3 regions of the Rahnella sp. PCH160 genome follow, and region 3 is predicted to be linked to each of the others. Evidence: predicted binding sites of a transcription regulator. Region 3 holds the regulator's gene; each other region holds the start of a gene.
What was found. The regulator PurR, encoded in region 3, represses purine synthesis genes. The targets are predictions, from matches to a motif close to CANGCAAACGTTTGCNTG.
Positions count from the first base shown of each region.

Region 1: the regulator PurR is predicted to act here: its motif matches at 4,986-5,003, upstream of ACM5QY_RS12310 (amino acid aminotransferase).
Region 2: the regulator PurR is predicted to act here: its motif matches at 7,910-7,927, upstream of purL (phosphoribosylformylglycinamidine synthase).

Region 1 is NZ_JBLOGT010000001.1:2,667,497-2,677,593, forward strand. Features, by position in the region: gene ldtD (L,D-transpeptidase) at 375-2,225, shown strand; gene ACM5QY_RS12300 (YcbK family protein) at 2,404-2,955, shown strand; gene ACM5QY_RS12305 (MBL fold metallo-hydrolase) at 3,007-3,654, shown strand; gene ACM5QY_RS12310 (amino acid aminotransferase) at 3,732-4,922, opposite strand; gene ompC (porin OmpC) at 5,165-6,277, opposite strand; gene asnS (asparagine--tRNA ligase) at 6,578-7,978, opposite strand; gene pncB (nicotinate phosphoribosyltransferase) at 8,265-9,470, opposite strand; gene pepN (aminopeptidase N) at 10,080-10,097, shown strand, end outside.
Region 2 is NZ_JBLOGT010000001.1:4,810,968-4,821,064, reverse strand. Features, by position in the region: gene recO (DNA repair protein RecO) at 1-84, shown strand, start outside; gene pdxJ (pyridoxine 5'-phosphate synthase) at 186-917, shown strand; gene acpS (holo-ACP synthase) at 917-1,297, shown strand; gene ACM5QY_RS22550 (YfhL family 4Fe-4S dicluster ferredoxin) at 1,319-1,573, opposite strand; gene ACM5QY_RS22545 (MurR/RpiR family transcriptional regulator) at 1,674-2,522, opposite strand; gene murQ (N-acetylmuramic acid 6-phosphate etherase) at 2,665-3,570, shown strand; gene ACM5QY_RS22535 (PTS transporter subunit EIIC) at 3,594-4,955, shown strand; gene yfhb (phosphatidylglycerophosphatase C) at 4,960-5,598, shown strand; gene tadA (tRNA adenosine(34) deaminase TadA) at 5,750-6,259, shown strand; gene mltF (membrane-bound lytic murein transglycosylase MltF) at 6,285-7,745, opposite strand; gene purL (phosphoribosylformylglycinamidine synthase) at 8,021-10,097, shown strand, end outside.
Region 3 is NZ_JBLOGT010000001.1:4,095,265-4,105,361, forward strand. Features, by position in the region: gene ACM5QY_RS19025 (FUSC family protein) at 1-1,571, shown strand, start outside; gene ACM5QY_RS19030 (aldo/keto reductase) at 1,592-2,488, opposite strand; gene ACM5QY_RS19035 (DUF1289 domain-containing protein) at 2,621-2,860, opposite strand; gene nemA (alkene reductase) at 3,255-4,346, shown strand; gene gloA (lactoylglutathione lyase) at 4,508-4,915, shown strand; gene rnt (ribonuclease T) at 5,018-5,734, shown strand; gene ACM5QY_RS19055 (Grx4 family monothiol glutaredoxin) at 5,854-6,195, opposite strand; gene ACM5QY_RS19060 (NlpC/P60 family protein) at 6,659-7,573, shown strand; gene cydH (cytochrome bd-I oxidase subunit CydH) at 7,738-7,827, opposite strand; gene purR (HTH-type transcriptional repressor PurR) at 8,161-9,186, shown strand; gene punR (DNA-binding transcriptional activator PunR) at 9,224-10,097, opposite strand, start outside.

The DNA.
Region 1 (10,097 bases), 1.4 Mb from region 3:
CCGGGGCGTTTTTTTATTGTTTGCAGTTCCTTATTTTCTTCATACTTCTTTTCTTAAATATTCTTTTACCCTCAGATAATTACTTATTCATTTCTCTAATGCTTTCTTAGAAATACTTCTCAGCTATAAATAACAATTAAGATTTTTATAAGCGACTGTGTGATTAATGAGCTAATGCCTTGCAGGCCAATGGAAAGTACACAATGAAGTCTTTATTTCGGCTGACGGCTGGCTTAGAGTCTTTACGTGAGAGGCGGACTCTATTGCATTGAGTTCCTGCGCAAAAAAAGAAATCTGTTTATATACTTAATCCAAGAGCTGCTGGCTTAATTTTTGGGGATCAGATTGGGCAATTTATCGGGAGGCAAGGGAAAATGTTAATGAATCAAAGGTCTCTCAAGTTTTTAGTCGCCAGCTGTCTGCTGGCAAGCGGTCTGTCACCCTGGTTTTCAGCCTGGGCCACAGTACCCACTATGCCGGTAGGAAAGACGACGCTTTCAAGCGTTCAGAGCATGAGTCAGTTGCAGGCAGAACTGGCGCCACGCGGCATTCGTCCGCTGTATTTATCCTCTTTGTCCTCACTGTATGCTGCCAATCATATGCAGCCTATGTGGAAGGACAGAGAATCCATCCAGATTTTCCAGCAGCAGTTAGCTGAACTGGCGATTTCAGGTATTCAGCCGCAATTCACGCAATGGGTAAGATGGCTGACGGATCCTGAGGTCAAAGGCATGGCGCGCGATGTTGTCCTGTCCGATGCGATGCTGGGATATTTGCAATTTACCAGCAGCATTGAAGCCAATGGTGACACCTGGCTTTACAGCAATGTGCCGTACAAAATGACAACGCCGCCGCTGACGGTGATTAACCAGTGGCAACTGGCCGTCCGTCAGGGCGATACGACGCGCTATCTGTCAACGCTGACGCCACAACACCCTTACTATGCCAAAATGCACGATGCACTGAAGCTGATGCTTGCGGACAATCGTCCGTGGCCAGTGATGCGTGGCGCGGCGAGTTTGCGTCCGGATCAAATCAGTGATGATGTGCCTGCGTTGCGCGAAATTCTGACCCGTACGGGAATGATGGTTGCGTCGCCGGAAGAGGCCAAATCGCCGAAGCCGACCGATGAGACCATTGCGCCTAACGTGCCGGGAAGTGCGGCGAATGATGATTTATCGGTCGATGAGGCCGCCGATAAAGCGCAACCTGCGACGCCAGCGGTCAGCCCTTCGGCGACGTCGGTTCAGGATGTGTTGCCAACGGTCCAGGCCGGTGGAACGCCTGCGCCTGCCGTGCCGGTCGCTGTGTCGAACAATCAGTACACGCCGGATCTGGTCGAAGCGGTTAAACGCTTCCAGAAATGGCAGGCGCTGGAAGCGGACGGCATTATTGGCGGACGTACCCGCCAGTGGCTGAATGCGTCTCCGCAATTGCGTGCCACATTGCTGGCGCTCAATATTCAACGTTTACGTATTCTGCCGGGTAATGTGAATACGGGCATTATGGTGAATATTCCAAACTACCAGCTCACCTATTATCTCAACGGTAGCGAAGTGTTGTCCTCGCGGGTCATTGTCGGTCGTCCGAGCCGCAAAACCCCGCTGATGAGCAGTGCGCTCAATAACGTGGTGGTAAACCCGCCGTGGAACGTGCCGACAACGTTAGTACGCGAAGATATTGTGCCGAAAGCCATGAACAATCCGACGTACTTCCAGCAGCACGGTTATCAGGTCTTGTCAGGCTGGAGCAATGATGCGGAAGTGATTGATCCGTCGATGATTGACTGGGCCATGGTTTCACCAAGCCATTTCCCGTATCGCATCCGTCAGGCGCCTGGGGCAAGCAACTCCCTGGGTCGCTATAAATTTAACATGCCAAGTTCCGATGCCATTTATCTGCATGACACGCCTAACCACAATCTGTTCAGCAAAGATATTCGCGCGCTGAGCTCCGGGTGTGTGAGGGTGAATAAAGCTTCTGAGCTGGCCAATATGCTGTTGCAGGATGCGGGCTGGAACGATACCCGAATTTCTTCAGCGCTTCAGGGCGGCAATACGACCTATGTGGCGATCCGCCATCATATACCGGTAAAACTGTTCTATCTGACGGCGTGGGTGGCTGACGATGGTAAGCCGCAATTCCGCACAGATATTTACAATTACGATGCGACAGTGCGATCGGGTGCACAAATTTTGCCTCAGGCAGAAATTTTGCTCCAATAAATGCAGTAAAACTAATCTGATAAGGGTCTGAGTATTTGGCCTGACAACGAGCGTGAGCCACCGGCACGCTCGTTTTGCTTTACGGGGTCCCTTGACTCGCAGAAATTTGGCGGTTAAGGTTCAAAACGGTTCCGAATGGGGCTTATTTTTGACTCTCTTACCGGATAGTAAACTGTTCATGAATGAAATCGACAAACATCGCCGTAAATGGCTGGCATTAGGCAGTGCCGCTATGGGGATTGCATTGCTTCCGAGTCGTGCATTTGCCACTCTTTCCACACCTCGTCCGCGTATTTTAGTGGTTAACAATCTGAATACCGGCGAAACCCTCAAAACTGAGTTTTTTGATGGAAAGCGTTATAACAAGGATGAGTTGGCCCGGTTGAATCATCTGTTCAGGGACTATCGTGCGGAAAAAGTAAAAAGTATCGATCCCGCGCTTTTCGATCACCTTTACCGTTTGCAGGTTATGCTCGGTGGGGCGAATAAACCGGTTCAGCTGATTTCCGGCTACCGCTCTCTGGCAACCAATAACAGCATGCGCGAACCGGGAAGCGGCGTAGCAAAACACAGTTACCACACGCTCGGGCAGGCCATGGATTTCCATATTCAGGGCATCGAACTGAGTAATATCCGCAAAGCAGCATTAAAAATGCGGATGGGTGGTGTAGGATATTATCCACGAAGTAACTTTGTGCACATTGATACCGGGCCAGCACGAACCTGGTAGTGTGCGTAATTAATGGCCTGCCCAAACGGACAGGCCATTTTGTGGAGCCCTATGAAATTCCATCTTATTACAGTCACGGCGTTCAGCCAGAATTGCTCACTGATTTGGTGTACGAAAACCAATCAGGCCGCGCTTGTCGATCCGGGCGGTGAAGCAGCCAAAATAATTCGCGAAGTTTCTGACAAAGGTGTGCTGGTCACGCAAATTTTGCTGACACACGGCCATCTTGATCACGTCGGTGCCGCAGCAGAACTGGCTGCGCATTATCAGGTTCCGGTTATCGGGCCACAAAAAGAAGATCAGTTCCTGCTCGATGCCTTGCCGACGCAAAGCCAGATGTTCGGCCTTGACCATTGTGACCCGCTGACGCCAGATACCTGGCTGGAAGAAGGGGATACCGTGAACGTGGGCGAAGAAGTCCTTTCGGTATTGCATTGCCCGGGACATACGCCGGGACACATTGTTTTCATCAATGATAAAGCGCGGCTGGCGGTTTCCGGTGATGTAATTTTTAAAGGCGGAGTAGGGCGCAGTGATTTCCCGCACGGGGATCATCAGGCGCTGATTCATTCGATCAAGGCAAAATTATTGCCGCTCGGGGATGATATCGTCTTTATTCCAGGACACGGGCCAATGTCCGATTTTGGGTACGAACGTAAAAATAACCCGTTCCTGCAGGATGAACAGCCGGTCTGGTGATTTTTCCGGTTGCCAGAATACAAAAAGCCCGTCAGTTACCTGACGGGCTTTTTAATGGAACTCAGAACCTCAATTTCTTACAGCACGGCAACGATGGCTTCACACAACGGTGCCATGTTGTCGAACGTAATACCGGCGACATTAATACGACCAGAGTTTACCGCGTAAACGCCGAATTCATCCCGCAGACGCAGTACCTGATCTTTGGTCAGGCCGCTGAACGAGAACATTCCGTTCTGATTAATAATGAAGCTGAAATCCTGCTGCGCGCCTTTTTCCTGCAACGTGCTGACAAACAGCTGACGCATACGGTGAATGCGCTGACGCATATCACTCAGTTCCTGCTCCCACAGCGTGCGCAATGCTTCGTTACCCAGAATAGTGGCAACAACCGCTGCGCCGTGTGCTGGCGGGTTGGAGTAGTTTGCGCGGATAACGGATTTCACCTGGCTGAATGCGCGGTCTGCGGTTTCGGCATCGGCAGCCACTAACGTACAGGCACCGACGCGCTCATTGTATAAGCCGAAATTTTTTGAGTAAGAGCTCGCGACCAGCAATTCTTTATGGTTAGCCACGAACAAACGCAGCCCGGCAGCGTCTTCTTCCAGACCTTTAGCGAAACCCTGATAGGCGAAATCAAACAACGGCAACCAGCCCTTGGCAACAGACAATTCAGCCAGCTGAGCCCACTGCGCTTGTGTCGGATCGATACCTGTCGGGTTGTGGCAGCAACCATGGAATAACACCACGTCACCTGCCTGTGCTTCACTCAGGCTCTTAAGCATGCCGTCAAAGTCGAGGCTGTGATTGGCAGCGTCGTAATAATTGTATTCTGCAACGTCCAGACCTGCGGCCGAGAAAACGCCTTTATGGTTCGGCCAGCTTGGGTTGCTGACCCACACGCGTTTGGCACTGGTCTGCGTGGCGATAAAATCAGCGGCAATACGCAGCGCGCCGGTCCCGCCAGGCGTTTGTGCAGTGCGGGCACGTTTGTCGGCAATAACAGGGTTGCCTTTACCAAACAGCAATTCCTGCGTGCAACGTGCGAAATCAGGTAACCCGTCGATGCTCAGATAGGTTTTTGTCGTTTCATTTTCCAACAGGAATTGTTCGGCTTTCTTCACACTGGTCAGAACCGGCGTTTTACCGGTTTCATCTTTATAAACACCAATCCCCAGATTGATTTTATTTGAGCGGTCGTCAGCGCGGAAAAGATCGGAAAGACCCAGAATCGGGTCGGCAGGTGCTGCAGTGATTTTTTCAAACATGTTGGAAACTTCCATAGCCTGATATTTCGAAAGAGGGCATCAGGGTAACGCCGGAGCCCCTTTTTGCCAACCGTTTGCGGCAAAAAGAAAGCAGAGTTGTGAGAAAGCGTGCGAGATTAAAATAATTTATGAGATGAGGTGGCAAAGCGGTTTTTCGGCAAACGCATAAATGCAAAAGGCAGAGCCGAAGCCCTGCCTTGATATCCACTTTGATGTGCCCGTAAGCGCATCGTTAAGCGATATTAGAACTGGTATTGCAGGCCAACACCAACGGTGTCGTCTGTGGTGCGACCCGCTGCTTTGGTGTAGTCGTTGTCGTCCAGCAGGTTGATTTTGTAGTCAACGTAGGTAGACATGTTTTTGTTGAAGTAGTAGTAAGTACCAACTTCGATGTATTTAACCAAGTCTGCATCGCCGCCAGTGTAGGTTGAACCGTTTTTGGTGAAGCCATCCAGGTCCTTACCTTTAGACTGCAGGTATGCGATAGATGGACGCAGACCGAAGTCGAATTGGTATTGAGCTACAACTTCAAAGTTCTGAGTTTTGTTAGCAATCGCAGCCGGGTTACCGTAATCGGTGGTGTTGCGTGATTCACCGTAGAAGGTTGCCAGGTATAAATTGTTCGCATCGTATTTAGCGCCGAATGCGTATGCGTCTGCTTTGTCACCAGTACCATCTTGTTTTTGCAGAGTAGTACGGTTAGAAGAGAAGTAAGCACCTGTCAGGCTAACACCTGAGTTGCCGATAGCATAAGCGGTAGAAGTACCCCAGCCGTCGCCATTGGAATCAACTGCACCACGGCTGTCACGACCTTCGTCGTTTTTACCCTGGTACTGTACAGCGAAGCTCAGGCCATCAACCAGACCGAAGAAGTTGCTGTTACGGTAAGTTGCCAGACCATTTGCACGACCAACCATGAAGTTGTCGTTATTCTGGTACATGGTGTCATCGCCAAAGATTGGCAATTGGTCGGTGTAGGACATTACGTCGTAGATCACGCCGTAGTTACGACCGTAGTCGAATGAACCTGCATCACCGAATTTCAGACCTGCGAAGCCCAGACGAGTTTTGTTGCCTTCGTCGCCAGCGCTTTCTGCGTGGTTAGCCTGAACGTTGTATTCCCACTGGCCGTAACCGGTCAGTTGGTCAGTAATTTGAGTTTCGCCTTTGAAGCCGAAACGAACATAAGTCTGGTCGCCGTCATCGCTAGCATTGTCAGAGAAGGTGTGGCGTGCATCAACTTTACCGTACAGATCCAGTTTGTTGCCGTCTTTGTTATAGATTTCTGCTGCATTAGCTGCACCAGCAACTAACAGAGCTGGGATTACCACTGCAAGAATGTTGCGCTTCATCATTATTATTACCCTCATTGGTTTTATTCGGACACCTGCCACTGCCCTAAACAATTCTTTACGGAACTATTCGTGAGAGTTTGGTGTCTCCTGTGTCTGAACGCACTATTCCATCCGAGGTTCGCTTAATCCATAGCGAAAATGCTACTAAATTACTAAATATGTTTCAGTGGGAAAGAATGTATTTCAAAATGTGTATTTTGCGGAACTTTGTGACGGGGATCTATCTTTAAAAATGGCGAAGGCCAGCTTAGCTGGCCTCCGAATTGTGGCAATTTTGTAAAATACAAATACGTTATTTAATTAGAAGGTTGCATTACGTGGTGTGCGAGGGAACGGGATTACGTCACGTACGTTTTGAACACCGGTGACATAAGCCACTAAACGTTCGAATCCTAACCCGAAACCAGAGTGCGGCACCGTGCCGTAACGACGAAGATCGCGATACCACCAATAATCTTCCTGTTTCAGGCCCATTTCGGCCATACGGGCGTCCAGTACATCCAGACGTTCTTCACGCTGAGAACCCCCGATAATCTCGCCAATGCCCGGTGCCAGAACATCCATCGCAGCAACTGTTTTGCCGTCATCGTTCAGACGCATATAGAAAGATTTGATATCTTTAGGATAATTTTTCACAACGACCGGCGCTTTGAAGTGCTGCTCTGCAAGATAACGTTCGTGTTCTGACGAAAGATCCACACCCCATGAAACTGGGTTCTCAAATTTCTGACCGCAATTCATTAAGATTTCTACTGCATCGGTGTAATCCACCTGCGCGAAATCGGAGGTTACAAAACGCTCCAGGCGGGCAACAGCATCTTTGTCTACGCGTTCAGCGAAAAAGGCCATATCGTCTGCACGTTCGTTCAAAACGGCCTGGAAAACATACTTCAACATGTTTTCAGCCAGTGATGCGATATCGTCAAGCGTGGCAAAAGCGACTTCCGGTTCAACCATCCAGAACTCAGCGAGGTGGCGGCTGGTGTTGGAGTTTTCTGCGCGGAAAGTCGGGCCGAAGGTATATACCTTGGACAGCGCACACGCATAAGCTTCGCCGTTTAGCTGGCCGGAAACGGTCAGGAAAGATTCTTTACCAAAGAAGTCTTCGCTGAAATCAATTTCGCCTTTATCCGTACGCGGCAGGTTTTGCAGATCCAGCGTGGACACGCGGAACATCTCGCCTGCGCCTTCAGTATCAGACGCTGTGATCAGCGGAGTTGATACCCAGAAGTAGCCGTTTTCGTGATAGAAACGGTGAATCGCCTGAGAAAGGGTGTTGCGTACACGAGCAACCGCACCAATCAGGTTAGTGCGCGGGCGCAGGTGAGCCACTTCGCGTAAATATTCGATGCTGTGGCGCTTCGCTGCCATCGGGTAAGTATCCGGATCATCCACCCAGCCAACCACTTTAACGGCGGTCGCCTGCAGTTCAAAACTCTGGCCTTCGCCGGGTGAAGCCACAACAGTACCCGTCACTTCGACTGAGCAACCTGTCGTCAGACGCAATACGTCTTCCTGATAATTGGGCAGAGAATTATTGACGACGGCCTGTAATGGATTAAAGCAGGAGCCGTCATAAACGGCGACGAATGAGATACCCGCTTTAGAATCTCTCCGGGTACGTACCCAACCGCGTACGGTGACTTCACTGTCAACCGCAGCACGGCCTTGCAGTACGTCGACTACAGGCACAACGCTCATAGATTTCTCTCTTTCTTTATATACAGATGTTGGCTAAGAAATAATGGACACCCTGTAAAAAGGGATTTTGCTATGTTACTTAGCCTTTCTCAGGACACAAGCAGAAATCGTCATCGGCAGCCAAGAATTCTCAGGCAGAAGGATGGATTGACTGAAATTATTGGCTGAACGAATGAAAGCCGAGCGAATTAAATCGTATGTATATAAAGGAAGAAAAGAGGAGGCGTTAATTCGGGGGAAATACAGTCATGTGCCGGAGTTCATTTTCCGGCACAGTGTTTATTCATCAGGATGCTTTTTTAACCAGCGGCAGATCGAATGCTTTGCGCAAGGCTTTCACGAACGCTTTATCCTGGCATATTGTTTTTCCGGGGCTATCCGAAAGTTTTGCCACCGGCTTGCCATTACACTGAACCAGCTTAATCACGATGTTCAGCGGTTTGACGTCCGGAATATTACAGGTGAGACGCGTGCCGATACCAAAGACCAGATTCACCCGCTGATGGAAATGCCGGTATAAATGCAGCGCTTTATCCAGATCCAGATTGTCGGAAAACACCAGCGTTTTAGCCATCGGGTCGATACCGAGCGCCTGATAATGTGCGATGGCTTTTTCACCCCATTCAACCGGGTCCCCCGAGTCGTGGCGTAAGCCCTGATAAGCGTTGGCGAATTTTGTTCCGAAATCACGCAGGAAAGCATCCATGGTGATGCAATCGGTGAGGGCAATGCCCAGTTGATCGGGATATTCATCCAGCCAGGCCTGCAAGGCGGCGCGCTGGCTGTTTGCCAGAACCGGGCTGATCTGCTGATGTGCCTGGAACCACTCGTGCGCCTGTGTTCCGACCGGCGTCAGCTGCAATTTATGCGCTAAATCGTAGTTGCTGGTGCCAACCAGATACGGGAATTCGTTTTTGAGCGTGGTGACAATCGCTTCCTGAACTTCCCCGGAGAAACGGCGACGTGTGCCGAAATCCATCAGGCGGAAAGCGGAGAGATCGATATCAGCGGCCTGTTCTTTGAAACCGGCAAGGTTTTTACGCAGCTGATCCACCGCCATTTGCGCGGTAACATCCGGTGAGCGCTGGCGATGGACAACTTCACTGATAACTGCCAGCAGCGGTACTTCCCACATGATCACTTCACGCCACGGGCCTTCGATGCGAACGTGCAAATGCCCGTTGCGATCGGAGACGGTGACATGCTCAGGATTGTAGCGGAACGCTTTCAGCCAGTTCAGATAATCCTGCGTGAAGAAGGGTAGCCCGGAAAGGTAGGTGAATTCGTCGTCGCTCAGCGCCAGCTGACTCATCATCTGGATCTGCTGACGAATTTCGCTGGCGTATTCGCCCAACAGTTCATCACCACGGCAGCGGAATTCGGCCACGACGTTAATAGTGCGATAGCGATGGTAAACCGCTTGCTGCATGTGAAGCTTGTAGGCATCGGTATCTAACAGCGAAGTCAAAATCGGGGAGGCGTATGGAGTCATAGCGCGCTTACAGCATCCTCGTCAGAAACTGAGTGTTTGAACACAAACAACCGTTCCGTAAAAAAAACGTTCTGGATAAAACAGCAAAGTCTGTGAAGTATACCGTATTATCCCGCTAAAGAACCCTCATCACATCATAATTGTCCGTGATTGGTCGAGGCTTAAATGTGCTTAAACGCAGGCACTACAGGCAAATAGGGGATTATTGAGATTAAAAAAAGCACAAATTGATTACATAAATTTAATCAAACTGACGTTCTGAAAAGACTCACTGGCTCGTTTCTGCACGCATTTTCCGCGGTGTAATCCCCTGCAATTGTTCATGATAATAAACGTTCTGCCGCCTGACTGTTTAATCCCCCGGTTCTTGCGTGTTTTCTTCGCGGTGACTCTTCGTCAGCGCCGGGACATTCCGTTTTGAACAAATCGTGGGCTAACGCACTCACAAAATGGCAACAATCTGGGATTTCCTGATGCCTGTGGTAGAGTTTAGAGATAAAAAGATTGAAGGCTGTCAGGGCTGCCCAGCCAATCGCTGGCGACATGCGTCGGCTTCATCTTCCATAAATCGTCATCACCCTAAACAATGAAAACGCCAAAAGGTTTTTTATGACTCAACTGCCACAA
Region 2 (10,097 bases), 720 kb from region 3:
GGAAAACCGCTGAAAAGCCGCGAGCTGTTCCGACAGTTTCAGGTCAAAAAGCCCGCCTCATCTTCTGACAATTCTGCCGGTTAATTCAGACTCCGCTCTACACCCTGACATGCGGTAAGGTGTAAACTGCGGAAATCGTTTTTGTTCCATTCTTAAATCAATCCATTCAAAAATCTGGAGCTGTTATGGCTGAGTTGCTGTTAGGCGTTAACATTGATCATATCGCGACACTGCGTAATGCGCGTGGTACGGCTTATCCTGATCCAGTTCAGGCCGCGTTTATCGCCGAGCAGGCTGGAGCGGATGGGATTACCGTCCACCTGCGTGAAGATCGCCGCCATATCACCGACCGTGATGTCCGTCTTCTGCGCCAGACTATTCAGACCCGCATGAATCTTGAAATGGCCGTTACCGATGAAATGATCGGGATCGCCTGTGAAATTCTGCCGCATTTCTGCTGTCTGGTGCCGGAAAAACGCGAAGAAGTGACCACCGAAGGCGGACTGGACGTGGCCGGTCAGCTGGATAAAATGACGGTCGCCGTTTCCTGTCTCAGCGAAGCAGGCATTCTGGTTTCCCTGTTTATCGACCCGGATCTGCGCCAGATTGACGCCGCCGTCGCCGTTGGCGCACCTTATATCGAAATTCATACCGGTGCCTATGCTGAAGCGAAATCTGATCTCGAACGTCTGGCTGAGCTTGAACGTATCAAACAAAGTGCGGCATACGCGGCGGGCAAAGGCCTGAAAGTGAATGCGGGCCACGGCCTGACTTACCACAATGTGCAGCCGATTGCGGCACTGCCGGAAATGCATGAGCTGAATATCGGCCACGCGATTATCGGCCAGGCTGTGATTGACGGTTTGTCCGGTGCAGTGCGCGAAATGAAAAACCTGATGCGGGAAGCACGCCGTTAATGAGCATTTTAGGTTTAGGTACGGATATCGTTGAAATAACCCGTATCGAAGCTGTGATTGAACGCAGCGGTGACCGGCTGGCGCGCCGTATTTTGTGCGCCAACGAATGGGCTGTTTATGAGCAACATCAGCAGCCGGTTCGCTTTTTGGCAAAGCGTTTCGCAGTGAAAGAAGCGGCGGCAAAAGCGCTGGGCACCGGGATCCGCAACGGTCTGGCGTTTGAGCAGTTTGAAGTGGTGAATGACAGCCTCGGGAAACCGGGGCTGGTATTCCACGCGCGTGCAGCGGAAATTGCGGCGGAAATGGGCGTGAAATCGGTCCATGTCACGCTGGCTGATGAACGCCGCTATGCCTGTGCAACCGTGATTATCGAAAATTAATTCAGTGCATCACGCCGTGAATTATACGGTGTGATGCAGTACCACGAATTTATCCCACAGCTCTTCGTTGGTTTCTTTATGCGCTGGATTGATGATGATCGTATTGTCGATCGGGCAGACACTCTGGCAGGTCGGTTTATCGTAATGACCGATACATTCCGTACAGCGATCGCTGTCGATTTCGTAGATCTCATTGCCCATAGAAATCGCCTGATTCGGGCACTCCGGTTCGCACATATCGCAATTTATGCATTTGTGTGTGATCAGCAGGGCCATAGTCTTTCTCGTATCTTCAGTAATCAGGGCGCGCAGTATAGCAGAATTGCACTGGCGTAGGATCCGCACCGGCGCCTTTCCACAGCTCAAATGATCCTGATCAAACCAGCTTTTTCACCAGTTCTTCACTGTGGCGGATCCGTTCCGGCGCATGCTCTGTATCCTGCTGAACCAGCGCAACAAACAGTAAATCCGTCAGGGAAGATTGCGCGGTGGTTGCCGAAAGCGCTGCGCCGCGCGTAGCCGGTAATTCGGCGACCGTATACAGACAGTGGTCGGCCAGCTGCTGCAATGAATTTGGCGAGAAGCCGGTTAGTGCCAGCACTTTTGCGCCGCTTTCTTTCGCCACCCGTGCCGCCAGATTGATTTCACTGCGCTCACCGCTGGAGGAAATCGCCAGCAACAAATCCTCTTTTGACAGCGCCTGAACGGTGGCAATCAGCACGTGTGTATCGGATTCAGCAATTGCAGTGACGCCAATTTTGAGCAGCTTATAGGCCAGATCACGCGCGACCAGCCCGGACGCGCCGATGCCCGTCAGTACGATTTTCCGGGCACCCGCCAGCATGGACAGGGCAATTTGCAGGCGTGGCTCGCTGTTGATATCCAGCGTGGCGCGCAGTGCGGACTGCTTTTCTGCCAGCAGTTTTTCCCCGACAACATGGAGGCTGTCGGTGCTTAAAATCTGATTGTGAACGGTAACCGGCTCGCTATTTTTTGGAGAAGCCAGCAATTCGCTCATGGCCAGTTTCAGCGCAGGAAAACCTTTGTAGCCCAGTTTTTGTGCGAACTTCACCACGCCAGACTGGCTGACACCCGCCATTTCGGCCAGTTTCTGTGAGCTCAGATGACGTGCTTTCTCCGGCTGAGCCAGTAAAAAGTCAGCCAGTTTTCGGTCATTGTGCGCCAGCGTCGGGTAAAGCTGACGAATGCGGATCATGCAACTCATGGTGGGTTTTCCCAACCTCTCTGAATACTGACATCACGTTTTACGGATTATGTTATCTAAAATAGCAAATATCTCTCGCAATGATGAATAAAATATTCAAATATTATGTAATTAATTTGAATTAAAAATTCAGGAGCACATCATGAGCCACACCGCGAATTTAGGCACCCTTGTTTCAGAAACACGTAACCCGGAAACCATGAATCTGGATGAAATGTCCACGCTGGAGCTGGTGACCTGTTTCAACCATCAGGATCATAAGGTTCCGGTTGCGATTCAGAAAGTTCTACCGGACATCGCCAGAGCCGTGGATAAAGCGGCGGCCTCATTCAAAGCCGGTGGCCGGTTGATTTATCTCGGTGCCGGTACCAGCGGCCGCCTGGGTGTGCTCGATGCGTCTGAATGCCCGCCGACCTTTGGCGTTCCGCACGGCATGGTGGTCGGGCTGATTGCCGGCGGGCCTGGCGCGATGCTGAAAGCCGTGGAAGGGGCGGAAGACAGCGAAACGCTGGGCGTAGAAGATTTAAAAAATCTCAACCTCACTGACAAAGATACCGTCGTCGGCCTCGCCGCCAGCGGCCGCACGCCTTATGTTATCGGCGCACTGCGCTACGCCACCGAACTGGGGTGTGCGACGGTCGCCCTCTCCTGTAACCCGGATTCCCCGATTGCCCGCGAGGCAAACATCGCCATTTCTCCGGTAGTTGGCCCGGAAGCGCTGACCGGCTCGACCCGCCTGAAATCCGGTACGGCGCAAAAGCTGGTGCTGAATATGATTTCTACCGGGGCGATGGTCAAAACCGGCAAGGTTTATCAGAACCTGATGGTCGATGTAAAAGCCACTAACGTGAAGCTCGTCGACCGCGCCTGCCGCATCGTGGTGGAAGCTACGGGAGCCTCGCGCGCTGACGCCGAACAGGCGTTATCGCAAACCGATTTCGAGGTGAAACCGGCCATCCTGATGTTACTGGCAGGCCTTGATGCTCCCGAAGCGAAGGCACGTCTGAATCAGCATCACGGATTCCTGCGCGCGGCTCTGGCGGAATAATACGGAGAGAAAAGAGTATGGCGATGGATAAAACGAATCTCTTAGCTTCACAGATTTTGCAGGGTGTCGGCGGCGAAGGAAATATCAGTAAACTGGAAAACTGTATGACCCGCGTGCGTGTGGAAGTGCATGACGACGCGCGTCTGGATCTGGCCCACCTGAAAACGCTGGAAGGCATTAAAGGCTACGTTAAGCAGGGTGAACAACATCAGTTTATCGTCGGGCCGGGTGCGGCGGCGAAAGTGGTGGATGCCATGCGTGCGTTGCTCAGCGAGGCAGGAGCACCCATTCAGAATGATGTCGCGCGTAACAAAGCCAGTGCGAAAGCCAAATACTCTGCGCCGATGAGCGGTGCGCTGCGCAAACTGGCCGATGTTTTTATCCCGCTGATCCCGGCTTTTATCGCGTCGGGGCTGATCATGGGGATTATCAACCTGCTAAAGCGTCCGGATATTGCCGGTTCCATTGCCACGGATTTCCCGAACATTCTCGGGCTGTTAGCGATTTTTGGCGGCGCGGTTTTCGCCATCATGAATATTCTCGTGGGTGTGAATGCGGCGCGCGTGTTCGGCGGTTCACAGGCGATGGGCGGCGTGATGGCCGGTATTCTCTCCAGCCCGGCACTGGCGCAAATTACACTGTTTGGCGAAACGTTGCAGCCGGGGCGCGGCGGGGTGATCGCGGTGCTTCTGGTGGTGGCGCTGATGTGCTGGCTTGAAAAGCGGCTGCGCAATTTACTGCCGGAATCGGTCGAGCTGATCCTGAATCCGCTGATTACCACGCTGATGACTGCTACGCTGGCGATTGTCATCCTGCAACCGCTCGGTGGGATCATTTCTGACGGTATCGCGCACGGCGTGAATATCGCGATAGATAAAGGCGGTTTGCTGGTCGGTGCGGTGCTGGCGGGCGCTTTCCTTCCGCTGGTTTTGTCGGGGTTACACCAGGGGCTGGTGCCGATCCACGTTGAGCTGATTCAGGCACACGGTTCCAATCCATTGTTGCCGATTCTGGCGATGGCGGGCGTCGGGCAGGTTGGCGCGGCGATGGCGGTCTACATGAAAACCCGCAATGCGCGGCTGAAAAAAGTGATTAAAGGCGCGCTGCCGGTGGGTATTTTAGGCATCGGCGAACCGCTGATTTTCGGGGTGACATTACCGCTGGGGCGGCCTTTTATCGGTGCCTGTTTAGGCGGTGCGGTCGGCGGTGCGCTAATCTGTTACTGGAAAGTCGCAACGGTGATCACTTTTGGTATTTCCGGATTGCCGCTGGCGCTGACCATTATTTCCGGCAAAGTGATGTTGTATCTCGCCGGTTTAGTCATTACGGTATTGGCTGGTTTTATTTTTACCTGGCTGATGGGGTTCAACGATCCCGAGGAGTAATGGATTGAGTACGAAGCCTGATCGACGGGTCGTGTTTTTTGATCTTGATGGAACGCTGCACCAGCAGGATATGTTCGGGAGCTTTCTGCGGTTCATGCTGCGGAGGATGCCGCAAAACCTGATTCTGGTGGTGCCGGTATTGCCGCTGGTGGGACTCGGGTTGCTGATGCATGGGCGCGCAGCGCGCTGGCCGATGAGCCTGCTGCTCTGGTCGATTACTTTTGGTCACAGCGAAGCCCGTCTGAAAGCGCTGGAGTTACAGTTTGTCACCGCCTTTCGCCATAAAGTGGTGGAATTCCCGGTCGTACAACGACGTTTGCGTGAATATCTCGACAGTGAGGATACCGAAGTGTGGCTGATCACCGGTTCGCCGGAAAATCTGGTGCAGCAGGTGTATAACGCATCGCTGTTTCTGCCGAAGGTGCGTCTGGTGGGCAGCCGTATTGCGCGCGGTAAAGGCGGCTGGGTATTGCCTCTGCGTTGTCTGGGCGAGGAAAAAGTCGTCCAGCTTGAACGCCGTATTGGCTCGCCGCTGAAACTTTACAGTGGCTACAGCGACAGCAAACAGGACAACCCGCTGCTGTTTTTCTGCGAGCACCGGTTTCGCGTCAGCAAGCAGGGCGAACTCCAGCAACTGGAATAATTCCGCCGTCAGACCTCCGTCTTAACTATCATAGTAAACAGGCCACTTATCCGGCCTGTTTGCATTGGAATGACGCAGGTATACTGCCGGCCGTTAAAAAGAGATTGAGGTTGAAGTGTCGGACGCACAGTTGGGTAACGGGTTAGCAGAAATGAAAGAGCACGAACACTGGATGCGATATGCCATGAATCTGGCGCTAAAAGCGCAGGATGAGGGCGAAGTGCCGGTGGGTGCAGTGCTGGTTTTAGACAATCAGGTGATTGGCGAAGGCTGGAACCGGTCTATCGGGCATCATGATCCGACCGCCCATGCGGAAATCATGGCGCTGCGACTCGGCGGAAGTGCCGTGCAAAATTACCGTCTGCTGGACGCCACGCTGTACGTCACCCTGGAACCTTGCGTGATGTGCGCAGGGGCGATGATCCACAGCCGAATCCGCCGCGTGGTGTATGGTGCACCGGATGCCAAAACCGGTGCCGCCGGTTCACTGCTGGATATCCTGCGTCATCCGGGGATGAATCATCAGGTGGACATTTTGCCGGACATACTGGCAGAAGAATGTTCAGAGCAGCTGAGCGCGTTCTTTCGTTTACGCCGCAGCCAGAAAAAAGCGCTCCGGCTGGCAGAGCGCGCTGCGCAAGCCGGTGACACGTCAGAATAATAAGCCCGTTCGCCCGTTATAAACGCTACGGCGCCAGGGCTTCTTTTGCATCCACGACCGGATAACCTTGGGCCAGCTGAGCCTGCAACGCCGCTTTCTGCGCCTGTTGCTTCTCTTTTTCCATCAGATACCCGACCAGACTAAGCTGATAGCGGCGGATGTTTTCCACATAGTTGTACGCCTGTGTCCCGCGCGCGTAGCCATACGTGGTGCGGCTGAAGAAGCGTTTCTGGTTCAGCATCGGCAGACGTTGTTTCACATCGGCCCAGCTGTCCGGGTTGCCTTTTTGCTGCGCCGTCAGCTTACGGGCGTCGAGCATATGGCTGTAACCCATGTTATACGCCGCCAGTGCAAACCAGATCTTCTCATCCTCAGGAATAGATTCCGGCATTTTGTCCATCAGGTGCGACAGATACAGCGCCCCCCCGCGGATACTTTGCTCGGCATCGGTCCGGTCATCCACATTCAGGCCATCGGCCGTGGTGCGAGTCAGCATCATCACGCCGCGCACGCCGGTCGGGGATTTTGCCTGCGGATCCCAATGGGACTCCTGATAAGCAATCGCCGCCAGTAGCCGCCAGTCGATTTTCTCCGCGTATTTTTCAAACAACGGCTGCAACACCGGCAGCGTACTGTCGATGGCGTTCAGGAAAGTTCGCGTATCGACATAATCAAAATCGCCGACGTGCCCGAGGAATTTTTCCTCTAGCTTTTCCAGCGTACCGTCTTCGGAAATCTGACTGAAAAAATCCAGCATGGCTGCAGAAAGGCTGTCGTCATCCGGTTCCTTGCGGTAATACCAGGTTACAGGCTCATCTTCCGTGGCATCAAAAGCCACGGCCAGACGTGGATAAACGCGCTGCATCAGGGCGATGGTGACGGAATCTCCCAGCGTGTAATCCAGCTTGCCACTCTCAACTTGTTTCAGCAGGTCACGCGGCGAGAGTTTGTCCGTCGTGGTCCAGGTCAGATTGGGATTTTTTTTAGCGGCGGCTTCCAGCGTCAGGATGTGGGCGCTGCCGGCAGAAACCACCAGCGAACCTTTGACGTCGGCAAAACTTTTCGGGCGTGCGGCTCCCTGCCGGTAAACCAGTTGCTGAGACACGGAATAATATTCCGGTCCGGCCCGGTAGTTTTTCAGGCGCGCATTGTTGTACACCAGCCCGGAAGCCAGCATATCGGTTTTACCGTTGTCCAGATCGTCGAACATCGACTCGATGGTGGTGTGCTGCTTCACGACCAGCTTCACGCCCAGATAATCTGCAAAGCGTTTAGCCAGTTCATAATCGAAGCCGAGGTTACCTTCAGGGGAGTCCATAAAAGTCAGTGGAGAATTGAGCGTGCTTACGCGCAATTCTCCACGGGATTTTATTTGATCCAACTGGTCGCCTTCACCTCTGTGCCACGGGACGGCAGGCCATAAGGCCAGCGCCAGCAACAGGGCGGCAATCCCCATCAGAACGTAATTAATTTTTAGTCGCGTCAAATAGTTATCTCGCTGCGGCGCTCTTGTTTTTTTACGATATGCTGTGCAGTTTCTATGGTTATATCCCCAGTGCTGACGCATTTTGCTCAACAAAACGGCAGTCTGCAACTTTATTCATATTAACCTTAATCTTTACAAGGTTATAAACGAATATTAATATTCCCTGCGCAAACGGTTTCGTATGCCGCCAGCTTTCTTTATAATAGCCCGCGTTTTCCCCCTGTTGCGCCCAATGAAGCACTGTGGTCAGTGTCTTCGAAGACGAGAGATCTGTGATTATGGAAATACTGCGTGGTTCGCCCGCTTTGTCGGCTTTTCGCATTAACAAATTATTATCCCGCTGTCAGGAAGCACGTCTTCCGGTCAATGATATCTACGCCGAATATGTACACTTTGCCGATGTCAGCGCGCCGCTGAATTCGGACGAACAAACCAAGCTGCAACGCCTCCTGAAATACGGTCCTTCTCTCGCTGAACACGCGCCAACAGGTCGGTTACTGCTGGTTACCCCGCGCCCTGGCACCATCTCTCCGTGGTCTTCCAAGGCGACCGACATTGCACACAACTGCGGTTTGTCTCAGGTTCTTCGGCTTGAGCGTGGTCTGGCGTTTTACATTCAGGCCCCGGAACTGACCGAAGCACAATGGGCGCAGCTGGGCGCATTGCTGCATGACCGCATGATGGAAACTGTTTTTGGCAAGCTGGAAGACGCCGCCGCGCTGTTCGCACAGCAACAACCGGCACCGGTTCAGCACGTCGATATTCTCGGCGAAGGCCGCGTCGCGCTGGAAACTGCCAATACCAAACTGGGCCTGGCGCTGGCGCAGGACGAAATTGATTACCTGATGGAAGCCTTTACGTCGTTGGGGCGCAACCCGACTGACATCGAACTGTATATGTTCGCACAGGCAAACTCAGAGCATTGCCGCCATAAAATTTTCAACGCTGACTGGATTATCGACGGCGAAACGCAGCCGAAATCCCTGTTCAAGATGATCAAAAACACCTTCGAACAGACGCCTGATTACGTGCTCTCCGCGTACAAAGATAACGCCGCCGTAATGGAAGGTTCGCAGGTCGGTCGTTTCTACGCCGATGCGAAAGACGGTCTGTACGATTTCCATCAGGAGCAGGCGCACATCCTGATGAAGGTTGAAACCCATAACCACCCGACGGCGATCTCTCCGTGGCCGGGTGCGGCAACAGGGTCCGGCGGCGAAATCCGTGACGAAGGCGCAACCGGTCGCGGTGCAAAACCCAAAGCCGGTCTGGTCGGATTCTCCGTTTCTAACCTGCGTATTCCGGGCTTCGAACAGCCGTGGGAAGAAGATTTCGGTAAGCCGGATCGTATCGTTACCGCGCTGGATATTATGACTGACGGCCCGCTGGGCGGCGCAGCCTTCAACAACGAATTTGGTCGTCCGGCGCTGCTGGGCTACTTCCGTACTTACGAAGAAAACGTCAACAGCCACAACGGCCCCGAGCTGCGCGGTTATCACAAACCGATCATGCTGGCGGGCGGTATCGGCAACATCCGCGCTGATCACGTGCAGAAAGGTGAAATCACCGTTGGCGCTAAACTGATTGTGCTCGGTGGCCCGGCGATGAATATCGGTCTGGGCGGCGGTGCGGCTTCTTCTATGGCCTCCGGCCAGTCTGATGCGGATCTGGATTTTGCTTCCGTACAGCGCGACAACCCGGAAATGGAACGCCGTTGCCAGGAAGTGATCGACCGCTGCTGGCAGCTCGGTGAAGCCAACCCGATTCTGTTTATTCATGACGTCGGCGCAGGCGGTTTATCCAACGCCATGCCGGAACTGGTTAGCGACGGTAACCGTGGTGGCCGCTTCCAGTTGCGCGACATCCTGAACGATGAACCGGGCATGAGCCCGCTGGAAGTCTGGTGTAACGAATCGCAGGAACGCTACGTGATGGCGGTTGCACCGGCTCAGCTCGCGCAGTTCGACGCGATCTGTAAACGTGAGCGCGCGCCTTACGCGGTGATCGGCGAGGCGACTGAAGAAATGCATCTGTCTCTGGAAGACAGCCATTTCGACAACCAGCCGATTGATATGCCGCTGGACGTGCTGCTGGGTAAAACCCCGAAAATGACCCGTGATGTCACCACGCTGAAAGCGAAGGGCGATGATCTCAACGGCGAGAATATTCAGATTGCCGAGGCGGTAAACCGCGTTCTGCATCTGCCGGCTGTGGCGGAGAAAACCTTCCTGATCACCATCGGCGACCGCACCGTGACCGGTATGGTTGCGCGCGATCAGATGGTCGGTCCGTGGCAGATCCCGGTGGCTGACTGCGCGGTCACTACCGCCAGCCTCGACAGCTATCACGGCG
Region 3 (10,097 bases):
TGTGCGGCGGGTTCATGATGATGGTTTTACCGAGCACCTCGGACGGCGATGCCCTGCTCACTTCCCTGCGCAAAATGCACACGCAGTTGCTCGAGCACGCGCAATTGCTGTGGCGCGCCGAAATCACTGAACAGATCCGCACTTCGCATGAAGGATTGATCGGGCAGATCCTGACCCTGAATCTGCTGCGTATCCAGGCTGTGTGGAGCCATTACCGTCTTCGCCGCCAGAACAACGTGCTCAATTATTTGCTGCATCAGCAATTGCGGATGACCAGCTACATTTCCAGCCTCCGCCGAATGCTGCTGAACTGGCCCAATCCGCCGGAGAATCTGGCCGCCGTGCTGTCGGTTTTGCTCGATGAACTCCGCAAACCTGACACCGATAAATATACGCTGTCGAAAATCCTTCAGCACATTCAGCCACATGACACCGCAGATTTTCGCCATCAGGCATTCTGGAAGCGGCTGCGTGACTTTTGCTGGTTGTATCTGCGCAGTGAACGCTGGTTACGCCGGGTAGAAAACGCCAGTGCGGCGGAAGCAGAAACGCTGCAACCGCCGAAAATCACTCATCTCGCGCAGCACACTGACACTGTTGAAGCCGCATATAACGGCCTGCGGACATTCCTGTGTATCGTCATCGGCTGTGCATTCTGGATGACCACACAGTGGGATTCCGGTGCCGGTGCCGTGGCGCTGACCGCCGTCAGTTGCGTACTTTATTCCTCGACGGCATCACCTATCGGCAGCATCACGCTGTTAATTAAATCGCTCGGTTTGCTGTTTATAGGCTGTTTCCTGCTGAAATTTGGTCTGATGGTGCAGATCGATAATTTCTGGGTATTCTGCGCATTCTTCCTGCCGATGCTGGTGACCATGCAGATGATGAAGCTGCAATACAAACGGTACGCCGGATTGTGGGGCCAGATGATTGTGTTTATGGGTTCGTTTTTGGCTGTCACCAACCCGCCGGACTTCGATTACGGATCGTTTATGAATGACGGCGTCGCCAAAATTGCGGGCGTCATGCTGGCGGGGATCGCGTTCCAGGTTTTACGCCCGAGTTCAGATAAACGGAAAAGCCGCCGTATTATTCGCGCACTGCGCCGGGACTTTATGGATCAGCTCAGCCGTAAGCCTTCACTGAGTCATTTCCAGTTTGAATCGCTGATTTACCATCGTATGAATCAGCTGAACCAAAGTAAGGATCAACTCTCGCGGACCTGGCTGTTGCGCTGGGGCGTGGTGTTGCTCAATTGCAGCCATATCGTCTGGCAGTTACGTGAATGGGAAACGCGCTCGGATCCGCTTTCTGCGGTGCGTGACGTGTGTATTCATTGTCTGAAAGGGGTGATGACCGAGCGCGGCGTCAGCCATGCCAATCTGGATGCTACGCTGGTTGAATTACTCCGTATGAGTGAATCACTGGCGCATCACCCTGAACCGGCGGCGCGTGAACTGGCGGGAGTCATCTGGCGTTTATATTGCTCACTGTCACAGCTGCAACAGGCGATTTCAACGGATGACGGCCAGGCGAGTCCTGTGCTCACTGCCACAAAACCCGCCTGACCGTTAAGACGCAAAACGGGTTACGGAACGTCGTAACCCAGTGCAGCTTTGCGAATGCGGAACCACTGCTGACGCGTCATCTCAAGAGATAAAGATTTCAAAGCAGAAGCCACACGTTCGATTTTACCCGAACCGATAATCGGCAGCGGCTGCGATGGCAGACGCATCACCCACGCATAAACCACCTGTTCAATGGTGTCCGCACCAATTTCATCAGCCACGGCCTGAAGTTCATCACGCAGCGGCTGGAATTCTGCCTCGCTGAACAAACGACCGCCGCCCAGACAGGACCACGCCATCGGTTTGATGCGTAATTGCTGGCAGAGATCTAAGGTTCCATCCAGGATCGCAGGCTGATGAATCGGTGAGATTTCCACCTGATTGGTCACCAGTGAAAACGGCAGGCGCGACTGCAAGAGGCTGAACTGTGCAGGCGTGAAATTAGATACACCGAAATGTTTCACTTTGCCGCTTTTGTGCAGTTGCGTGAACGCTTCTGCCACTTCATCGGCGTCCATCAGCGGATCAGGACGATGGATCAGCAGTAAATCCAGAAAATCCGTGTGCAGATTGCTCAGGGATTTCTCGGCGCGCTGAACGATGTATTTATGATCGGTAATGTAATGACCAATCTTGTTGTCAGGATCCGCTTTGGTGGCGATACCGCATTTGCTCACCAGTTGCATTTTTTCGCGCAACGACGGCTTCAGACGCAGAGCCGCGCCAAACGCCGCTTCACACTGATAATCGCCATAAATATCCGCATGATCGGCGGTCGTGATACCCAGTTCGATATGCTGTTCCATAAACGTCAGAACCTGCTGCGGCGTCATGTTCCATTCCATCAGACGCCAGTAACCGCAAATCAGTTTCGAGAAAACCGGGCCTTGCGGCGAAATCGGGGTGCGTGCTTCCATTATGATTCCCTTAAGTTTTTCGTATTTTCAAGCGACAGAATACACAACGTCTGTGACCCTGTATTGATGCGAAGCGGAAGAATTGCAAAGAAGCAGACCGCCATCACGACCCTGACAATTTGCGTAATATAATCAGAACAGTTCGGGTTGTTCCGGCAGCGGTTCGTCCGGCGGCTTTCCGGCACGTTGCAGGCGCGCTAAACGTTGCTGACATAAGCGCAGCACATGGCGTTTTTCCGTGTCAGTCATTTTTATCCAGCCAAAACGTTCGTCCCGGCTGCGCAGACAACCACGGCAATAACCCCGTTCATCGGCCTGACAAATTCCACGGCACGGACTGGGGATGTCGAAAAACTCAAGCTGCTGGGCCACGCGCCCTCCGCTAATAACGGTGAACTTTTATTCAAGACGTTTTTCCGCCATCCCGCAAGATGATTTATCACCCGATGTTTCTATTTTCAAATAACTGCAACACGGTGCTGATAACTTACGCATAGCTGTTTGAACTGTCTGAAAACAGCCCTACTGTTTCCCGCGCTGTAAACAAGAAAACAGATGTTTGCCCTCACCTCAGCCGGCACCCGCCGGCTCTTTTTTCGCCCGTACAGTGATACTACGCAGGGTAAGTTTTTTTTGAAAAGGCACCTTGCGCGTAGTCAGAAGCCCCCCGGATACGATAGAAAGAGCGATGAAGAAACGGTCGTATGCCGGGAGCTCGCTCCTTAAAGTCATACCGATCAACCTATTAATCCCGGAGTTACTCAAAATGACCCAGCTTTTCACCCCTCTTGTAGTTGGTAAAAACACGCTACACAACCGCGTATTTATGGCACCTCTGACGCGTCTGCGCAGCATTGAGCCAGGCGATATCCCGACGCCGCTGATGGGCGAATATTACGCACAGCGTCACAGTTCCGGGCTGATCATCACCGAAGCGACGCAAGTTTCCTTCCAGGCAAAAGGTTATGCGGGTGCACCCGGCCTTCATACACCGGAACAGGTTGCAGCGTGGAAAAAAATTGTTGCTGGCGTGCATCAGAAAAACGGTCACATCGCCGTGCAGCTCTGGCACACCGGCCGCATCTCACACAACAGCGTTCAGCCGGATAACCAGACACCGGTGGCGCCGTCAGCGGTCAATCCTAATACGCGCACCAGTCTGCGTGATGAGCAAGGCCACGCAATTCGCGTCGATTGCCCGACGCCGCGCGCGCTTGAGCTGAGTGAAATTCCCGGCATCGTGAATGATTTCCGCCACGCGGCAGCCTGTTCGGCAGAAGCTGGTTTCGATTACATCGAACTGCACGCGGCTCACGGCTATCTGTTGCACCAGTTCATGTCTCCGGCTTCTAACCTGCGTGAAGACAACTACGGCGGCAGCATTCAAAACCGCACGCGCCTGACGCTCGAAGTGGTAGACGCCGCCATTGACGCCATCGGCGCTGACCGCGTCGGTATCCGTATTTCGCCGATGGGCCCGTTCAACGGCCTGGACAACGGTCAGGATCAGGAAGAAGCCGCAATCTATCTGCTGGATGAGCTGAACAAACGCAAACTGGCCTACCTGCACATTTCAGAACCTGACTGGGCGGGTGGCAAACCTTACACCACGGAATTCCGTGAAGTGATCCGTGCGCATTATCAGGGCGTGATTGTCGGTGCCGGCGCGTATACCGCGGAGAAAGGCGAAGAGCTGATCAAAAAAGGTTACATCGACGCCGTGGCCTTTGGCCGCACCTATATTGCCAACCCAGATCTGGTTGAGCGTCTGAAGTCACACGCGCCGCTCAATGAACCTAAACCTGAAACCTTCTACGGCGGCGGTGCTCAGGGCTATACCGATTACCCCACTCTGTAATCAATAATAAATTTTTACGTCTTATTTGCGGCAGCCGATGCCCTCCGGTTGCCGCTTTTTTTGCTCATCATTCAGCAACAGATTGTCGTTTTAAGGACAAAACGGTCACTATCAGTTAGGCTTGAACCAAAAATCATCATCCTGCAAATAAAGAGGAAATTATGCGCTTACTCCATACCATGCTTCGCGTTGGCGATATGCAGCGTTCAATCCGTTTTTACACTGACGTTTTAGGCATGCGCCTGCTGCGTACCAGCGAAAACACTGAGTATAAATATTCTCTGGCATTTGTCGGTTATACCGATGAAAGTGAAGGCGCAGTGATCGAACTGACCTACAACTGGGGCGTTGACAGCTACGACATCGGAACCGCGTATGGTCACATTGCGCTGGGCGTAGATAACGTGGCACAAACCTGCGACGACATTCGTAACGCAGGCGGCAAAGTGACGCGTGAAGCGGGTCCGGTGAAAGGCGGCTCGACCATCATCGCGTTTGTGGAAGATCCGGATGGCTATAAAATTGAGCTCATCGAATCCAAACATGCCGGTCAGGGTCTGGGAAATTAATCCCGAACAATAAAGGCCTTAAGCACTGACAGGGGCGCAGACGCGCCCTTTTTTATTGGCAATTTCTCCGTGCCCCTGCAACGGGAGACAAAATTTGTCATAATGCGCGCTGAATTCGATGAAGATAAGAAACTAATGGCCGAGAATAGTGACATTAACGCCCTGAAAGGTCGTTTTCGTGGTTTTTATCCCGTGGTGATTGATGTGGAAACCGCCGGATTTAATGCCAAAACGGACGCGCTGCTGGAAATTGCCGCGATTACGCTGAAAATGGATGAGGACGGCTGGCTGCAAAGCGACGAGACCGTACATTTCCACGTCGAACCTTTCGAAGGTTCGGTGCTGGTGCCGGAAGCGCTGGCGTTCAACGGCATCGACCCGAGTAACCCGTTACGCGGTGCTGTCAGTGAATATGAAGCGCTGCACGGGATTTTCAAAGTTATCCGCAAAGGGATGAAAGAGCAGAACTGTAACCGGGCGATTATCGTGGCGCACAACGCCAATTTCGACCACAGTTTCCTGATGGCCGCCGCCGAACGCGCGGGGCTTAAACGCAATCCGTTCCACCCGTTTGCAACCTTTGACACCGCCGCGTTGAGCGGGCTGGTTCTCGGGCAAACGGTGCTGGCAAAGGCCTGTATCAGCGCCGGTATCGTGTTTGACAGCAGCCAGGCACACTCAGCGCTTTACGACACTGAACGCACGGCAGAACTGTTCTGTGAGCTGGTGAATCGCTGGAAACGTCTTGGCGGATGGCCGCTGGCGATCTCTTCCGATGAAAACGAAGCGGAAGAAACACCGGAAGAAAATCAGCGATAAACTGTTCCGGCTTTCTGAGCAAAAAAACAAATAAAAAGAGCGACATAATGTCGCTCTTTTTTTACTGACAACCACGGGAGGCTGCCAGTTAACAGTGAATAGCGTTGAATCGCTCTGAATTACTCTTCAGAAGATTTGTACTTCTCAGCCGTTTCTTTGATTAGCTGTTGCAGTTCACCGCGCTGGAACATTTCAACCACGATGTCACAACCGCCGACCAGCTCACCGTCAACCCACAGCTGCGGGAACGTAGGCCAGTTAGCAAATTTTGGCATCTCAGCACGAATATCCGGGTTCTGCAGGATATCAACGTATGCGAAACGCTCGCCGCACGCAGACAGCGCCTGAACGGCCTGTGCAGAGAAACCGCAGCTTGGCAGTTTTGGAGAACCTTTCATGTAAAGCAGAATCGGGTTTTCAGAAACTTGCTTCTGAATTTTTTCAATCGTTGGAGTGGTCATTTCTTGCTTCCTCAAGCCGGTACAGGCTGTCACGGTCATTACTCTTCACGCGCAGCACACAGAGACGGTGCGCAATCACAATGCCTTCTATTGTAACGATGGCAGGCACCAGATAAAAACGCCAATTTTTGTGGGGTCTTTCTCAATACTGGCATTTAGCTAAACAATTTTCGGCGCTTGCGTTCAGGCTCACATAATTAAAGATTCATCGAGAATAACATTTTTGCCGTTCCACGATAATGTCAGATCTGCTAAATTCCATTCTTTAACTCAAATATTAACACCATGAAAAGTGGTTATTTTTTTGACTAAAAATGGCGGTTATTTCGACATAAAAAAAGCTATTAACTTTTTCTCACAATATGATCTAGAATCGATGCAATTCGTGCTTTTTTGTCGGGTTCTTTTAGGCAATACTCTGACATCCCTGATGTTTAACCCTACCACTCATGGTAACGAAGCTATGCGCTTACTGTTCACGCTTTTTGTGCTGCTCTTTACCCAGCTGTTTCTGAATATGGCCCATGCGTCGCCACAGAATCGTGCCGCTGCCGATCAGCGAAAGAGTCATGTCAACCAGGTCGCACCGGAAGAGCGTCGAAAGCGAAAAACCGTGGCTGCGAAAACCAGTAAGAAAACCAAAGTCGCGCCGGTTTCAGAACCTAAAACTCAGGAAAAAATTTCGAAGAAGAAAGTCAAAAGCACCGAACTGGTTAAGCGAAAGACATCTTCAGAAAAAACAGTAAAAACGACGCGGGCCGAGAGTAAAGTAGAAAGTAAAAAAGAAAAAACACTCAAGACAACGCGGGCCGGGGCGAAAGCAGAAAAAGAAACGGAAACCCGCTCTCTCGCTAAAAACAGCAGTAAAAAGGTCAGCAAAAAAGAAGCCTATGGCCGTCACCGCAAAGGCAAGAAGTTGCATGAAGAAGACAGTAAACCGATAACGCTCAGCGCAACGCACAAAAAACGTTATCAGCACGCACAGCAAACTGCCATGACAAAACTGATGCACCAGGTCGGCAAACCTTATCGCTGGGGCGGGACCTCACCGAATACAGGTTTTGATTGCAGCGGACTGGTTTACTACGCCTACAAAGATCTGATCCGAATAAAAATGCCTCGCACAGCCAATGAAATGTACCACTTGCGCGATGCGGCTCCGGTCAAACGGGGTGAATTAGAATCCGGCGATTTGGTGTTCTTCCGAATTAATAACCGCGGTGCCGCCGACCATGTTGGTGTTTACGTTGGAAACGGGAAGTTTATCCAGTCACCACGTACCGGCGAAGACATTAAAATCACCTCACTGGGTGAAGATTACTGGCAAGACCATTATGTTGGCGCACGACGGGTAATGACCCCTAAGACGATCCGATAATAAACAATTCGTTAAGTCTGAAGTTTCGCTAATCAGCCATTGAATAGCATTTAACGAAGAGTTTCTGCAGGGAAGAGTATCGGCGCAAAGGGCCACTGCGTAAAATTGAAAAGGGCGATTCCTGTTATAGGTATCGCCCTTTTTTATTGCGGCTTTCGCGCAGATCAATTCATGATTGCGGTGAAGCTGAAAGCCATAATCATAAGCAAAGCGCAGATCGTAGTGATCAAAGAAAATTTCAGGTTGCTGTCCATCAAACCCCCTTACGGATCAAATTGTGGCGTTCATTTAGCCACACTAAATGTGTGCCAACGCATTTTCTCATAATTCACATTTAAAATCTTGTGCTGAATAACAACAGGCTCATGACAATTTTACTTCCACTTTCCTGCATTATAAGTGAAAATTGTCGGTTACCACGCCTGTGTGCCGGTCGATTTCACCCGAGAGCATTTCACGCCTCATCCTGAAGAATCCACCCAACGATTTCACTGCCCTTTTCTAAGTCAGCAGTCAAATCCACGCAAGCAAACGATTAACATAATGCTAACGTGCTGATACACGTGAGCACAGGAGTCATTTTTTACATGGCAACGATTAAAGATGTCGCAAAGCGCGCTGGCGTTTCCACCACAACCGTGTCGCACGTCATCAATAAAACCCGTTTCGTCGCCGAAGAAACCCGAGCCGCGGTTCTCCTTGCAATCAAAGAGTTGCACTATTCTCCCAGCGCCGTGGCACGCAGTCTGAAGGTCAATAACACCAAAACTATCGGTCTGCTGGCAACATCCAGCGAAGCGCCCTACTTCGCCGAAGTGATCGAGGCCGTGGAAAACAGCTGTTTCTCAAAAGGCTATACGCTGATTTTGTGTAACTCACACAATAATCTGGAGAAACAGCAGGCCTACCTGCAAATGCTGGCGCAAAAACGCGTCGATGGTTTACTGGTGATGTGCGCGGAATATCCGGACGAATTGCTGAATATGCTCGAAGAATACCGTTCCATCCCGATGGTCGTGATGGACTGGGGCGAAGCGCGTAAGAATTTCACCGACAGTATCATCGATAACGCGTTCGAAGGCGGCTATATGGCCGGACGTTATCTGATTGAGCGCGGTCATCGCGATATCGGCGTCATTCCGGGGCAACTGGCGCGAAACACCGGCGGCGGCCGCTTCCAGGGTTTTGTTAAAGCGCTGACGGAAGCCAATATCCCTCTTCGTGAAGAATGGGTGGTTCAGGGCGATTTTGAGCCGGAATCAGGGTATCAGGCCATGCACAAAATTCTGATGCAGAAACACCGCCCGACGGCTGTGTTCTGTGGCGGAGACGTGATGGCGATGGGCGCAATTTGTGCTGCCGATGAGCTTGGTCTGCGCGTACCGCAGGATATTTCCGTGATTGGTTATGACAACGTGCGTAATGCGCGTTATTTCTCGCCTGCGCTGACGACGGTTCACCAGCCGAAAGAACGTCTGGGTGAAATGGCCTTTACCATGCTGCTGGACAGAATTATCAGTAAGCGCGAAGAATCGCAGACTATTGAAGTGCATCCGAAACTGGTTGAACGCCGTTCCGTCGCCGACGGCCCGTTCCGCGACTACCGCCGTTAATTTTCAATGAACGCCTGCGATGCAGGCGTTTTTTTCATCAATCGCGCAACCACTCCCGGTTCATCGTCTCCATATCCCCCATATAATCCAGCAGCCACGCCAGTGAAGGCGACGGATTGCTTTGATCCCACGTCAGGCAACACGGGCTATCAGGGAAAGTATTTTCCAGCGCCAGAACCCGCAATTTCTGCTGTTCAATCCAGGGTGTCACCCGGTGAACCGGCATCATCCCTACGCATAAACCTTCGTTCAGACATTCCAGCGCGCACGTCCAGTCGGGAACCACCAACCTTCGCTGGTTATCCAGCGTCCAGGTATCGCGCTTTGGCAATGTCCGTGACGTGTCTTCCAGACAAAGCGCCGGATAAGGTCGCAGCTGTTCGTCAGTCAATACACCCGTGTTTTGCGCAAGCGGATGCTGTGCGCTGACCACGCAATGCCAGTCCATAAACCCCATATCGCGGAAACTGAAACGTCCTCCGACGGGGATCGCTCGCGTCGCGCCAATAGCAACATCTGCCCGCCCGTCAACCAGGGCGTCCCAGACACCGTTGAAGACTTCCGAATGAATGATGAGCTCGGTGTCCGGGAAATGCCGGTAGAAATCCAGCACCAGTCGCCGCGTCCGGGCAGGTTTAACGATACGGTCGACGGCCACCCGCAATTCTCCGCGCCAGCCGTTCGCGACCTGCTGACACTGACGTCGGGTAGCTATCATTTTTTTTGTCAGAATCCGCGCTTCATCAACAAAAACTTTCCCTGCAGGCGTCAGTACTACGTCGCGATGTCTGCGCTCAAAGAGTGGAACGGCCAGCCATTGTTCGAGCTGACGCACGGTATAGCTGATGGCAGAAGGCACCCGGTGCAAGTCTTGCGCGGCAGCGCTGAAACTGCCGGTTCGGGCGACGGCA